Regions from separate parts of the Arthrobacter sp. TJ-254 genome, predicted to be linked through region 1. Evidence: riboswitches for the same ligand, from Rfam matches in the RefSeq annotation. Region 1 holds a riboswitch; each other region holds the start of a gene.
What was found. Region 1 has a riboswitch for S-adenosylmethionine ahead of AC4D14_RS09960 (LLM class flavin-dependent oxidoreductase). Riboswitches for the same ligand answer to the same signal wherever they lie in the genome.
Positions count from the first base shown of each region.

Region 2: another riboswitch for S-adenosylmethionine. It lies ahead of AC4D14_RS17080 (bifunctional o-acetylhomoserine/o-acetylserine sulfhydrylase); the one in region 1 lies ahead of AC4D14_RS09960 (LLM class flavin-dependent oxidoreductase).
Region 3: another riboswitch for S-adenosylmethionine. It lies ahead of sfnG (dimethylsulfone monooxygenase SfnG); the one in region 1 lies ahead of AC4D14_RS09960 (LLM class flavin-dependent oxidoreductase).

Region 1 covers NZ_JBZCNF010000003.1:263,259-267,664, forward strand. Annotated here, with positions in the region: gene AC4D14_RS09950 (class F sortase) at 1-412, opposite strand, end outside; gene AC4D14_RS09955 (excalibur calcium-binding domain-containing protein) at 452-880, opposite strand; SAM riboswitch class IV at 1,145-1,264, shown strand; gene AC4D14_RS09960 (LLM class flavin-dependent oxidoreductase) at 1,304-2,710, shown strand; gene AC4D14_RS09965 (GcvT family protein) at 2,917-4,406, opposite strand, start outside.
Region 2 covers NZ_JBZCNF010000006.1:160,135-164,540, forward strand. Annotated here, with positions in the region: gene metX (homoserine O-acetyltransferase MetX) at 1-465, opposite strand, end outside; gene AC4D14_RS17080 (bifunctional o-acetylhomoserine/o-acetylserine sulfhydrylase) at 472-1,788, opposite strand; SAM riboswitch class IV at 1,858-1,974, opposite strand; gene AC4D14_RS17085 (VOC family protein) at 2,082-2,723, shown strand; gene AC4D14_RS17090 (glycosyltransferase) at 2,748-3,530, shown strand; gene AC4D14_RS17095 (CPBP family intramembrane glutamic endopeptidase) at 3,535-4,317, opposite strand; gene hutI (imidazolonepropionase) at 4,370-4,406, opposite strand, start outside.
Region 3 covers NZ_JBZCNF010000004.1:185,290-189,695, forward strand. Annotated here, with positions in the region: gene acs (acetate--CoA ligase) at 1-1,613, shown strand, start outside; gene AC4D14_RS12355 (NAD(+)/NADH kinase) at 1,622-2,704, opposite strand; SAM riboswitch class I at 2,918-3,022, shown strand; gene sfnG (dimethylsulfone monooxygenase SfnG) at 3,027-4,178, shown strand; gene AC4D14_RS12365 (O-acetylhomoserine aminocarboxypropyltransferase/cysteine synthase family protein) at 4,178-4,406, shown strand, end outside.

The DNA.
Region 1 (4,406 bases):
CATTCACGTGCCCGAGGAGGACGGCCGGTCCGGGCTCGCCCGGAGTGGGGGACTGGTTGTACCAGCTGGCCGGAGCACCGGGGCCGTCGGGTGGCACTTCAAGCGTTCCATTGGGGCGCAGACCCAAGCTGAGCAGCTCCGACTTCGCGCCCGTTGAGGGAATACTGAAGGCAACAGGTGGCGATTCCGGCAGCGATGGAAGTTGTGATTCTGAGGCGCTCGGCGCAGGCGTTGGCTTCGCAGGGGCCGAGGTCGATGGCACCGAAGAGGAGGCCGGATCAGGGGTAGCCGAGACCGTTGCCGGCCTTTCGACCTGCGGGGCTGCATCGGTTGCACAGCCGGAAAGTAGGAAAAGAGCAACCGCCGCAGAAGCAAGAAAGCTCCTGCGGCGGTTCCTGATTGAACTAATCATGCGTAGGACAATATCCGATCAGTTCTTGGTGTAGGTGGACTATGCCTGGGCGGCGACGCGACGCCGCACCACGAAAGTTCCACCGGCTGCTGCCGCGAGGACAAGGCCGCCGCCGAGCGCGAGCGCGCCCATGTTGTTAGTACCTTCCTGAGCAACGCCGGTGTCAGCGCCGCCGACGGGCATCTGAACTACCTGCGACGGTGCTGCGGGAGTGTTCTGAGCAACGATGCCGGCCACGATGCTCGCGTCGTAGGCAGGGTTGCCTGCAGCGTCGCAGCCAGTCCCATCTCGATCGGCATCCAGTTTCAGCTGGTAACCCGGCGTGCCTGCAGGGATGTTGTAGACGCCCACTGCCGCTGCTTCACTGCAGTTTGCAAATGGGAGGGATACTGCCATCGCCGGTGCGGCCGAGATTGCCGTGAGACCTGCTGCTGCTACCAGTGCGAATCCTGCTGTACTTTTCTTCAATTTTTCCCCAATTCATTTGTGACGTTTGAGGCCCATGTGATGGGCGTAATGAAATTGTAACTCGGAATTTTGACTGTTTGGTCCACCTCGTGGTTATCGCACCCACTACCGATCGTCATCTCACCAGGGCTTGCAAGACACCCTGCTCCCACCAAGCTGTTTCGCCACCCGCTCGATCAAGACGCACACGGGATGCGGCTCGTGACTTTCTATGACGGACGGTTCTCGACGCGGGCGCCGTCCTGCCCGTAGGGTCGAATTCAGAATCAAGAGTTCCAACGCAAAACCCTGGTTTGTTGGACGGCAACCCTCTCGCTGTAGCGGGGTGCCCCAGGTGAGGATTCGGCCCGGCCGGCGGAGATGACCGGAGGGCAAGTACGGCACTTCCTTTCGGTGGTGCCCTAATGCAAGGGTTCTTTTGCCATGTCCTTATCCCCGCATTCCTCCAATTCGCCCCGTCAGATCCGCTTCAACGCTTTCGTTATGAACTGCGTCGGTCACCAGTCGCCCGGTCTGTGGCGCCACCCCGAGGACCAGTCCTGGCGGTACAAGGACCTGCGCTACTGGGCGGACCTCGCAAAGACCCTTGAAAAGGGACTGTTCGACGGCATCTTCATCGCCGACGTCCTCGGCACCTACGACGTCTACGGCGGCTCCGACGAGGCAACTCTCCGCCAGGGCACACAGACTCCGGTGAACGACCCGTTCCTCCTGGTCTCCGCCATGGCTCTGGTGACCGAGCACCTCGGGTTCGGCGTCACCGCAGGCACCGCCTACGAGCACCCGTACCCGTTTGCCCGCCGCCTCTCCACACTCGACCACCTGACGAATGGGCGGTTCGGCTGGAATGTCGTCACCGGGTACCTGCCCTCGGCGACGCGGAACCTCGGGCAGACCGACCAGCTCGAGCACGACGAGCGCTACAACCACGCCGACGAGTACCTCGAGGTGCTCTACAAGCTGCTCGAAGGCTCCTGGGAGGACGACGCCGTCATCCGGGACACCGAAACCGGCGTCTTCACCGACCCTGCGAAGGTCCACGGGATCGGCCATGAGGGCAAGTACTTCACGACGCCGGGGATCCACCTCAGCGAACCCTCCCCGCAGCGCACCCCGGTGATCTACCAGGCCGGGGCTTCACCGCGCGGGATCGCCTTTGCCGCGGGCAACGCCGAGGCCGTTTTTGTTGGCTCGCCGACCAAGGAGATCCTCAAGGACACCGTCACCAAGATCCGCGACGCCGTCGAAGCCGCAGGGCGCGACCGCTACTCCGTGCGCATCTACACGCTGCTCACCGTCATCACGGACGAGACGGAGGAGAAGGCGCAGGCCAAGCACGCCGAGTACCAGCAGTACGTCAGCTACGAGGGAGCCCTGGTGCTGGTCTCCGGCTGGTTCGGCGTGGACCTCTCCGCTTACGGACCTGACGAGCCCCTCGGCAATGTGAAGTCGAACGCCATCCAGTCGGCCGTCGCCAACTTCTCCAAGGTGGAGGACGACGGCAAGCCGTGGACGGTGCGCGACATCGCCGAGTGGGCGGGCATCGGCGGGCTGGGCCCCCGCATCGTCGGCTCGGGCGCGCAGGTCGCCGAGGAGCTTCAGGCCTGGGTCGAGGAGACCGACGTCGACGGGTTCAACCTTGCCTACGCCATCACGCCGGGCTCGTTCGAGGATGTGGTGAAGTACGTGGTTCCCGAGCTGCAGAAGCGCGGCGCGTATCCCACCGAGTACGTCGAGGGGACACTGCGGCACAAGCTCTTCGGCCGCGGAGACCGGCTGCCCGCCGAACACCACGGCAGCAGCTACCGCCTCGAGCCCGCCGCCCGCTGACATCTCACGGAATAATAAGCGGTTCCCTGAATCAATGAACCGACCAAAACCTACCGACACGGAACTGATTCTGTGAGGGCTGGACCGGCCCAGCTTCGAGGTCGGCCGCGGCACACGTGATCGGCCGGCTCAGCCGGCACGGCAAAGGCCCCGCCTCCTTCCGGAAGCGGGGCCTTTGTTGTGGGGCCTTGTTGTGACGGAGGGGCTCAGCCGCGCAGGCGCTCCATCCCTGGGTCGAACAGTGGCTCGGCTGCGACGGTGGCACGGACCCGCTCGCCGAAGTATTCGATCTCCACGGAGTCGCCCTCGGCAACCGCGGCCGGTAGCCAGGCGTAGGCGATGGGCCTGCCGATCGAGAACCCGTAGGCGGCGCTCGTGACGTACCCGGCGGCTTCGCCGTTCACGAACACGGGCTCCTTGCCCATCACCACGGAGACGCCGTCGTCGACCGTGAGGCAGCGCAGCGCCCGGGCCGCAGGCTCCTCCCGGCGGGAGACCAGGGCGTTGGAGCCCTTGAAGCCTTCCTTGTCCTTGTTGACCGCGAAACCGAGCCCGGCTTCGAAGGGGTGGTGCTCCGAGGTCATGTCCGCACCCCACAACCGGTAACCCTTCTCGAGGCGCATCGCGTTGAAGGCCCCGCGACCGGCGGCGATGATGCCGTGCTCCTGGCCCGCCTCAAACAACAGGTCCCACAGCCGAAGCCCGTGCTCCGCCGTTGCGTAGAGCTCCCAGCCGAGCTCACCGACGTACGAGAGGCGCATTGCGGTGACGGGGATGCCGCCGATGCGGATTTCTTTGGCGCGGAAGTAGCGAAGTGCCTCGTTGCTGAGGTCGTCGTCGCTGACCTTGGCCATGACGGTCCGTGCCAGCGGCCCCCACAGTCCGATGCAGCAGGTGGCGCCGGTGATGTCGGCGATGTACACCCACTGGCCGGGATCGCCCGCGGCCTGCTCCCGGGCCTCGCGGCGCAGGTACTCGAGGTCAACGTTGCTGTTGACGCCCAGCTGGAAGGTCTCCTCGCCGAGCCGCGCCACCGTGACGTCGCTGCGGATGCCGCCGTCGTCGTTGAGCAGGAGGGTGTAGGTCACCGCCCCGGGCTTCTTCGCGATGTTTCCCGTGCTGAGCCGCTGGAGCAGCGACAGCGCTCCGGGCCCGCTCACTTCGAGCCGCTTCAACGGCGTCATGTCGTAAAGGCCGACGGCCGTGCGGGTCCGCCAGGCTTCGGCCGCCGAAATCTCGGAGTGGAACATCCCCGCCCATTCGCCGCGCGGAGGCGCCTGCCATTCCTCGGGGAGCTCAGCGAGCAGTGGGCGGTTGGCTTCGAACCAGTGAGGGCGTTCCCAGGCCGCCGACTCAAGGAAAAACGCTCCAAGTTCCTTCTGGCGGGAGATGAACGGGCTGACGCGAAGATCGCGCGGGGATTCCCGGGGCTGCAGCGGATGCAGCACGTCGTAGATCTCCACGAAGTTCTGCTGCGAAGTTTCGCTGACGTAGGCGTCGCTTGTCTGCACCTTCTCGAAGCGGGTCACCTCGCACCCGTGAAGGTCGGTCCGGGACTGCCCCTCGACGAGCAGTTCCGCCATGGCCTTGGCCACGCCGGCCGAGTGGGTCACCCAGACGGCCTCCGCCACGTAGAACCCGTCGACCTCGGCAGATTCACCAAGGAGCGGACCGCCGTCGGGGGTGAACGAGAAGA
Region 2 (4,406 bases), on a different contig from region 1:
ATGCCAGCGGCGTATGCCCAGCTGGTCGGCAAGACGTGCCTCGGCGGCAACCGAGTCGCGGATCGTGACGAAGGGAAAGCGCGAACCCCAGCGGCGTCCCGACGGGTCCGGACTCGTGGGGCCGGTGGAGCCGTAACAGCCCCCGAGCATGTTCGCGCACACAACGAAGTAGCGGTCGGTGTCGATGGCCCTGCCCGGACCCACGAGGGGGTCCCACCACCCTTCCTCGTCGGAAGCACCCCGGGCCACATGGGAGCTGCCGGTCAGGGCGTGCTGGATCAGGACGGCGTTCGAGGCGTCGGCGTCGAGCGTCCCCCACGACTCGTAGGCAAGGCTGACCTCGGGCAGGCTGCCGCCCGTTTCGAGCCCCAGGGCCCCGATCGCCGCGGTGCGCAGCAGCCCGTCGGCACTGCGGTGCGGGGCCTCGGTGCTCGCACGGGCGGCGCCGGGAGGATAGACACTCACGCCGCGCTAAGCCCCCTTCGCGGCGCGGAAACCGGCGTCGAGGTCCGCAAGGATGTCCGCGATGTTCTCCAGCCCGACCGAAAGGCGCACGAGACCGGGGCGGACTCCGGCCGTGAGCTGTGCTTCGGCTCCGAGCTGGCTGTGCGTTGTTGAAGCCGGGTGGATCACCAGGGAGCGCACGTCCCCAACGTTCGCCACATGGGAGTGGAGTTCGAGCCCGTCGACGAAGCGCTTGCCGGCCTCGATTCCGCCGGCGATGTCGAAGGAGACGATGGCACCGGTGCCGTTCGGCCCGTACTTCAGCCCGCGCTCGTACCAGGGGCTTGAGGGAAGTCCGGCATAGGCAACGGATTCGACGTCGTCGTGCAGTTCAAGCCACTCCGCGACGGCGCGGGCGTTGGCGATGTGGCGTTCCATGCGCAGGCTGAGCGTTTCGAGGCCCTGTGCGATCAGGAAGGCGTTGAACGGGGAGATTGCTGAGCCGAGGTCGCGCAGGAGCTGCACGCGCGCCTTGAGGATGTAGGAGAGATTGGCGCCAAAGGCGCTTCCCACCCCGAGGTCCCGGGCGTAGACAAGCCCGTGGTAGCTCTCATCGGGGGTGTTGAAGCCGGGGAACTTTTCCGGGTCGCGGCCGTAGTCGAAGCGGCCCGAGTCGACGATGACGCCGCCGATGGCGGTGCCGTGGCCGCCGAGGTACTTGGTGGCGGAGTGGACAACGATGTCGGCACCCCACTCGATGGGCCGGATGAGGTACGGGGTCGAAACTGTCGCATCGGCGATCAGCGGGATGCCGTTGTCGTGGGCGACCGCGCTGATTCCCTCGATGTCGAGCACGTCCTGGCGGGGGTTGGAGACGACCTCGCCGAAGAACGCCTTGGTATTGGGCCGGACGGCGGCGCGCCACTGCTCGAGGTTGTCGGGGTTCTCCACGAAGGTGGTTTGGATCCCGAATTTCCTGAGGGTGTGCCGGAAGAGGTTGTAAGTGCCCCCGTACAGGCTCGGGCTTGCAACGATGTGGTCGCCCGCCTCGGCGATATTGAGGATGGCGTAGGTTTCGGCCGCCTGCCCCGAGGCGAGCAGGAGGGCACCCACCCCTCCGTCGAGTGAGGCGATGCGCGTCTCAACGGCCTCCTGGGTGGGGTTGCCGATGCGCGTGTAGATGGGGGCAAGCTCCGTGAGGGCAAAGCGGTCGGCGGCGCTCTGGGCGCTGGGGAAGACGAACGACGTCGTCTGGTAGATGGGCAGCGCACGCGCGCCGGTTGTTGAATCGGGGGTCTGGCCGGCGTGGATCTGCCGGGTTTCAAAAGACCAGTTGCTCGACATGGCGCTCCCTCTGTTGCTCAAGGGGCCCCGGTCGACGCCGCGCCATCGAGGCGACGGTGGATCGGTAAGGACCCGCGCTTGCGCAGCGTCCCTGTGACACTGCGCCTGGTCTTCACCCGGGGCACCCCACCGCGGTTGGAGGGTTGCCGGCCAGCAAGCCGGGGCTGTGTGCTGGCACTCATGACCTGCCTCAATGAAAGCCGAGGGACCGGATTTCGGCAACCCATATGACTTCCCGTTAAGTAAGGTGCTCCTAAGTCGAGACGGGCGTCACAAAGTGCCACTATGTAGCCATGCGCTTGGACCATGTTTCTTATGCCTCTGAACCTGATGGACTCGCTGCCACCGCGGAGCGTATTTCGGCCGCGCTGGGCGTAGAAGCGGTGAAGGGTGGTGTCCACCCCCGTTTCGGCACACGGAACATGATTCTGCCCCTCGTCAACGGCCAGTACGTCGAGGTGGTCGAGACCCTGAACCATCCCGCCTCGGACAAGGCACCCTTCGGCCAGGCCGTGCGGTCCCGGTCCGAAGCAGGCGGCGGCTGGATGGGCTGGGTAGTCGCGGTCGATGACCTCACGCCGTTCGAAGAGCGCCTGGGCCGGCGCGCCGTGCCCGGCAACCGCAAGTTCCCCGACGGCCAGGAACTCACCTGGCAGCAGATCGGCATCAAGGGCCTGATCGCCGATCCGCAGGTCCCCTACCTGCTGCGCTGGGACGACGGCACCGAAGCACTCCACCCCTCGCAGGCACGCCCTGCGACCGCGCGGCTCGACTCGCTGACCATCGCCGGCTCCTGCGCACGCGTGACCGAGTGGCTCGGAATGCCCGTCGAAGCGCCCCTGGGCGAGGTGTCGGTCAAGTGGATTGCTCCGAACGGCACCCCGGGGCTGATGTCGGTGACCTTCGACACCGCGAACGGCCTCGTCGAGATCTAGTACCGGATTCCCCCGGAGTCCGGCATGGCCCAGCGGCTCGCCGTCGTCGTCCCGGTGTTCAACGAGCCCGGGATCGACCGCACCCTTGAGGCGCTGTACCGGCAGTCGGACCGCACCGGGATGGTGCTCTATGTGGTGGACAACGGCTCGTCGGATGACACCCGGGTGCGCATCGAGGCGTTTGGCCGGCTCCGGCGCGACTTTCCGCTCGTGGTGCTCGATGAGGAGCAGAAGGGTACCGGCGCGGCGGCCGACACCGGTTTCCGCAGGGCCATCGCCGACGGTTTTCCGTTGGTGGCGCGCACCGACGGCGACAGCGAACCCCGGCCGGACTGGACGGCGCGGATCCGCCGCACGTTCGCCGGGTACCCCTCGGTGCAACTGCTGGGCGGCACGTCCGTGCCCCTGCCGGACGCCTACCGGCGCCGGTTTGACCGCGTGCTCCTCGCCTTCCTCTTCCCTGCCCTCCGCGGAGCCCTCGCGCTGCGCCACCGCGACCCGGCTTGCCTTCGCATTGTCGCCGGCCACAACCTTGCCGTCCGCTCGTCCGCCTATGAGCGCGCGGGCGGTTTTCCCCGCACGTCGATCGATGAGCGCGACGAGGATGTCGAGCTCACCCTTCGGGTGGCCCGCACGTTCGGCCGGCGGGCGGTCCGCATCGACCGGCGGCTGAGAGTCGCCACGTCGATGCGCAGGATCCGCCGTTACGGGGTGCTGCGCACCGGCCTGCGCCATCTGCGCGCCGGAGCGGGATCCGGCGGTTCCTTGCCCGGCGGGCCGCCCGGCGGGTCAACCCACTTGCCGTGAATGCTCAGCCGCCCACCCCGATTGCCGGTCCGAGCAGGGCGAACCCGACGAACCCAGTGATGTCGAGGGCGGCGTGGGCAACGACGAGCGGCATGACGCGCCGGGTCCGGGTGTAGATGTAACCGAACACGAGCCCCATTGCCGCGTTTCCCAGGAACGGTCCGATGCCCTGGTACAGGTGGTAGCTGCCGCGCAGCAGGGCGCTCGTCACAAGGATGGCCGGCGCCGACCACCCGAGGGCACGCAGGCGTTCGAAGAGGTACGCCACCACGATGACTTCCTCGAGCAGTGCGTGCCTCAGGGCGGAGAGCACGAGCACCGGAACCGTCCACCAGTAGGCGTCGAGGGCCGCAGGGACGATCGCCGTCGTGACCCCCAGCGCCCGTCCGGCGGCGTAGACCCCGAGGGTCCCGACGCCGATGCCCGCGGCGAGGCCGAGTCCCAGTCCGAAGTCGACGGCGGGTTTCTCGAAGGTGAGTCCGATCTTCCGGAACACCGATCCCCCGCCGGCGCTGAGCAGGAACAGGACAAGCGCCACCGGAACCAGGGCGAAGAAGATTCCGAGAAGCTGATAGGCGAGGTCGAAGTACTCGCGGTCGTTGAGCACCGGGTTCAGGGTGCTGGTCTGCGCCGAGAGGGGCCCGCGGCTGAGCTTCTCGAGCAGGTCGACGATCGAATAGACGGCGGATTGCCCAAGGGAAAGCCCGAGCACCAGGAGGATTTCGCCGGTGGTGCGGCGGCGCTGCGCCGTGTCTAGCCGGCCGGCCGGGGCGGTGGGAGCGCGCATGGGCCTATCTTTCCAGCGGAAGCGGCGGATTCACAGCCGAAGGGATGAAGCGTCAGCGGATCCGCTGCCCGTTGCGCCACACGGCGCCG
Region 3 (4,406 bases), on a different contig from region 1:
TAAGCCGGGCAGCCAACGCCCTGCTGGCCCTGGGCATCCGCAAGGGCGACCGCGTGGTGATCTACCTTCCCGTGCTCGTCGAGACGGTTGTCATCACCCTCGCGTGTGCACGGATCGGAGCCGTCCATTCCCTCGTCTTCGGCGGGTTCTCCGCCGAGGCCCTGAGGTTCCGGGTGCAGGACACCGGAGCGAAACTGCTCGTCACAAGCGACGGGCAGTTCCGGCGCGGAACCGCCGTGCCGGTAAAGGACATCGCCGACGCCGCGGTGGCCGGGGTGACCGATCTCGAGCACGTCCTTGTTGTCCGGCGCACCGGCTCGGACATCGCGTGGACCGAGGGAAGGGACGTTGACTGGGCCGACGCCGTCGGGAACGCATCCCCCTCCCACTCCCCCGAGGCATTCGACGCCGAAACGCCGCTGTTCATCATGTACACCTCAGGCACCACGGGGCGGCCCAAGGGGCTCCTCCACACCTCAGGGGGCTACCTCACCCAGGCGTCCTGGAGCTTCGAGCACCTCTTCAGCTCACCCGACCCCGCGGAGCGGGCCGGCGACGTCCACTGGTGCACCGCGGACCTCGCCTGGGTGACCGCCCACACCTACGAGCTGTACGGGCCGCTGTCCAACGGCGCCACGCAGGTCATCTTCGAAGGAACTCCCGACACCCCGCACCCGGGCCGGCATTTCGAAATCATCGAACGCTACGGGGTCACCAGCTACTACACGGCGCCCACGCTCGTGCGCTCGCTGATGCACTGGTTCCCCGAGGGCGTCCCGGACTCCTACGACCTCTCGAGCATCCGCGTCCTCGGAACGGTCGGGGAGGCCGTCAACCCGGCGGCGTGGCGGTGGCTTCGGGACCAGTTCGGCCGCGGCGAGGTTCCCGTCGTCGACACGTGGTGGCAGTCGGAGACCGGCGCCACCGTGCTCTCCCCCAGTCCGGCGGACGCCAACTTCAAGCCTGGGTGCGCCGCCCGGGCCCTGCCCGGAGTGGGCGCCCGCATCGTCGACGATGAGGGAAACGCAGTGCCTCCCGGCGTTTCCGGCCTGCTGGTGGTCGACCGCCACGGGCCGGCCATGGCCCGCACCGTCTGGGGGAACCCGCGCCGCTACCTCGACTCCTACTGGCGCAAATTTGCCCGCCAGGGCTGGTTCCTCGCCGGGGACGGCGCCCGTTACGACGACGACGGCGACATCTGGATCCTGGGGCGGGTTGACGACGTCATCAACGTCTCGGGGCACCGGCTCTCCACGATCGAAATCGAATCGGCCCTCGTCGCGCACCCGCTGGTCAGCGAGGCCGGCGTGTGCCCCGTCGCCGACCCGCTCACCGGCCACGCCATCGCCGCATTCGTCGTGCTGGCACCCGGTTCGGGCGGAACGGGCGACGTCGAATCCACCCTGCGCCGGCACGTTGCCGCCGAGATCGGGCCCATCGCCAAGCCGGGTGCCGTCATCGTGGTCCAGGACGTGCCCAAGACCCGGTCCGGGAAGATCATGCGCCGCCTCTTGACCGGGCTGTACGAAGGATCGCCCCTTGGGGACACCACCTCCCTGCAGAACGAGGGGTGCCTCCCGGGCATCTCCGAGGTGCTCGCGCGGCGGTCCTGAAGCTTCGCCTACTCCGTCTTGGAGCCCATCCAGGACTCGAGCGGCTGGGTCGGAATGTGGACGTGCTTCATGTCGTCGGGCTTGGGCGTGCTTGGGAAATAGTCGACCGGGGAATCTCCGTCGGCGGCCGCAGCCGCGGCGTCGACCAGCCCGAACCGGTCCCGCACCCTGCCGAAAAAGTCAGGCTCATGCAGGCGCAGCATGCGCAGCGCCGAAGGGCGTGCGTAGACGCCCACCCAGTCCCCCGGGTTCAGCACCCCGACAATCCGGCCGTCGACGGACATCGATACCTGCCCGCTGCGCTCGAGCACGCGCACCGACACCAGCTCGTCCGCGGCAACGACAAGGCTGCGGTCGAAGACCATGTGAGCTGCGACGGGCGTGAAAACCAGGGCGTTGGCGCGGGGCGAGACGATGGGTCCTCCCGCAGCGAACGAGTAGGCCGTTGATCCGGTGGGCGTGGAAATGATCAGGGCGTCTGCCGAATAGGAAACGAACCGGCGGGCCCCAATATAGACGGCGACGCTCGCCTGGCGGTCCCGGCTGAGCTTCTCGAAGACAACGTCGTTGATTGCGGTGATGTCCATGCAGACGCCCCAGCCCAGGACCTCCACCGCGTCGTCCCGGACCAGCGGCGATTCCGCAACGGGTCCCTTGGGATTGTGGATGAGCGCCCCGAGCTCACTGGGGATCTCAAGGGGCCTGCTCGAGCGGATGGTGAGGGTGAGGCGCTGTTCCTCGATTGTCTCGTCGGCGATCACGGCCCTGAGGGCTTCGACAAGGTTCTCCGGCTCCACCTCGGCAAGGAACCCAAGCCGGCCCACATTCACCCCGAGGACAGGGCACTGGCAGGACATCGCCACAGCCGCCCCGCGCAGAAAGGTGCCGTCTCCGCCGATCGTCACAACGAGGTCAAACGGGCCGAGCGGCACGTGGTGATGCGTCAGGTGGCCCTCGTCGTCCGCCGACCAGACATCCACCTCCGTGACGGACACGCCGTTCTCAGCGGCCCAGCTCTTGAGGGCCTCCGCCGCGTCAATGGCCCGTTGCTTTCCTCCATGCACCACGAGCCCCAGTGATCGCAGATCCACTGCCAGCTCCTTTGTTCGCTCAACAAGTGACGGTGGGCCACCGCCGCGGGGTATGAGCCAGGCGGCCAACCTCGCCGATGACGCCACGTGACGCAAACCATACTCGAAATGCCCCGCAAGTCCACCCGGCGCCTTCCTGCCCCGTCCAAATCTGCGCCGACCCGGGGCGACACATTTCTTGGTGCCGGGCACCCGTGCTGTCACACTCGGTAATGACCATCCCGAGCGGCCGAGAGATCTGGCTTTATGACGCCGCAGCAACCCTGGCCAGCGCAGAACGCGCTGACAGTAGGGTGCTACCGCCAGAACCGATGGAGGATTTGTGAGCACAGTCGATTATTCGCAGCCCCTGAAGTTTGCCTACTGGGTCCCTAATGTGAGCGGGGGGCTCGTGGTTTCCACAATCGAGCAGCGCACCAGCTGGGATTTCGAGTACAACAAGAAACTTGCGCGGATCGCCGAGGACGCAGGATTCGAATACGCGTTGTCGCAGACCCGCTACGCGGCGTCGTACGGCGCCGACAAGCAGCACGAGGCGACGTCGTTCTCCCTCGCCCTGCTCGCCGCAACCGAGAGGCTCAAGGTCATCGCCGCCGTCCACCCGGGCATGTGGCATCCGGGCGTGCTGGCGAAGTTCATCATCACCGCCGACCACATCTCCAACGGGCGCGCGGCCGTCAACATCGTCTCGGGGTGGCTGAAGAGCGAATTCACCAACTTCGGCCTCGACTGGCTCGAACACGACGAACGGTATGTGCGCACGGAGGAGTTCATCCGCGTGCTGCGCGGCCTGTGGACCCGGGAAAGCTACACGCAGACGGGCAAGTACTACTCCATCTCGGATTTCACGCTCAGCCCGCCGCCCGTTGATGTTCCAGGCCGCCCCCACCCCGAAATCTTCTTCGGCGGCAATTCCACTGCGGCCCAGGCCGCGGCGGGGCGGGTTGCCGACTGGTACTTCTCCAACGGCAAGGACCTCGAGGGGTTCAAGGAGAACATCGCCGGGGTAGAGGCCTCCGCCACGGCCGTCGGCAGGTCGCCCCGGTTCGGCCTCAACGGGTTCGTCATTGCACGCGACTCCGAGAAAGAAGCACGCGAGACGCTGCGCGAGATCGTCGCCAAGGCCCATCGGCCGGCCGTTGAAGGCTTCCGCGACGCGGTGCAGGAGGCCGGGGCCTCAACGGCCGACAAGAAGGGGATGTGGGCGGATTCCTCCTTCGAGGACCTCATCCAGTACAACGACGGCTTCCGGACCCAGCTCATCGGCACGCCCGAGCAGATCGCCGAACGAATCGTCGAGTACAAGAAGATCGGGGTGAACCTGCTGCTCACCTGCTACCTGCATTTCCAGGAGGAGGTTGAAGCGTTCGGCAGGGATGTCCTGCCGATTGTCCGCTCCCTCGAAGCCGACCTCGCCGCCAAGGCAGGCGTCGACTTCCACCTCGAACCTCTCCCCACCAAGGCAGGCGTCTGATGACTGAGAAAACCTTCGGCTTCCGCACCCGCGCGCTTCACGCGGGAGGCACTCCCGATGCCACCCACGGTGCCCGCGCCGTGCCGATCTACCAGACGACGTCGTTTGTCTTCAAGGACACGAACGACGCCGCCAATCTCTTCGCGCTCCAGAAGTACGGAAACATCTACTCCCGGATCGGCAACCCCACTGTTGCCGCCTTCGAGGAGCGCATCGCCTCCCTTGAGG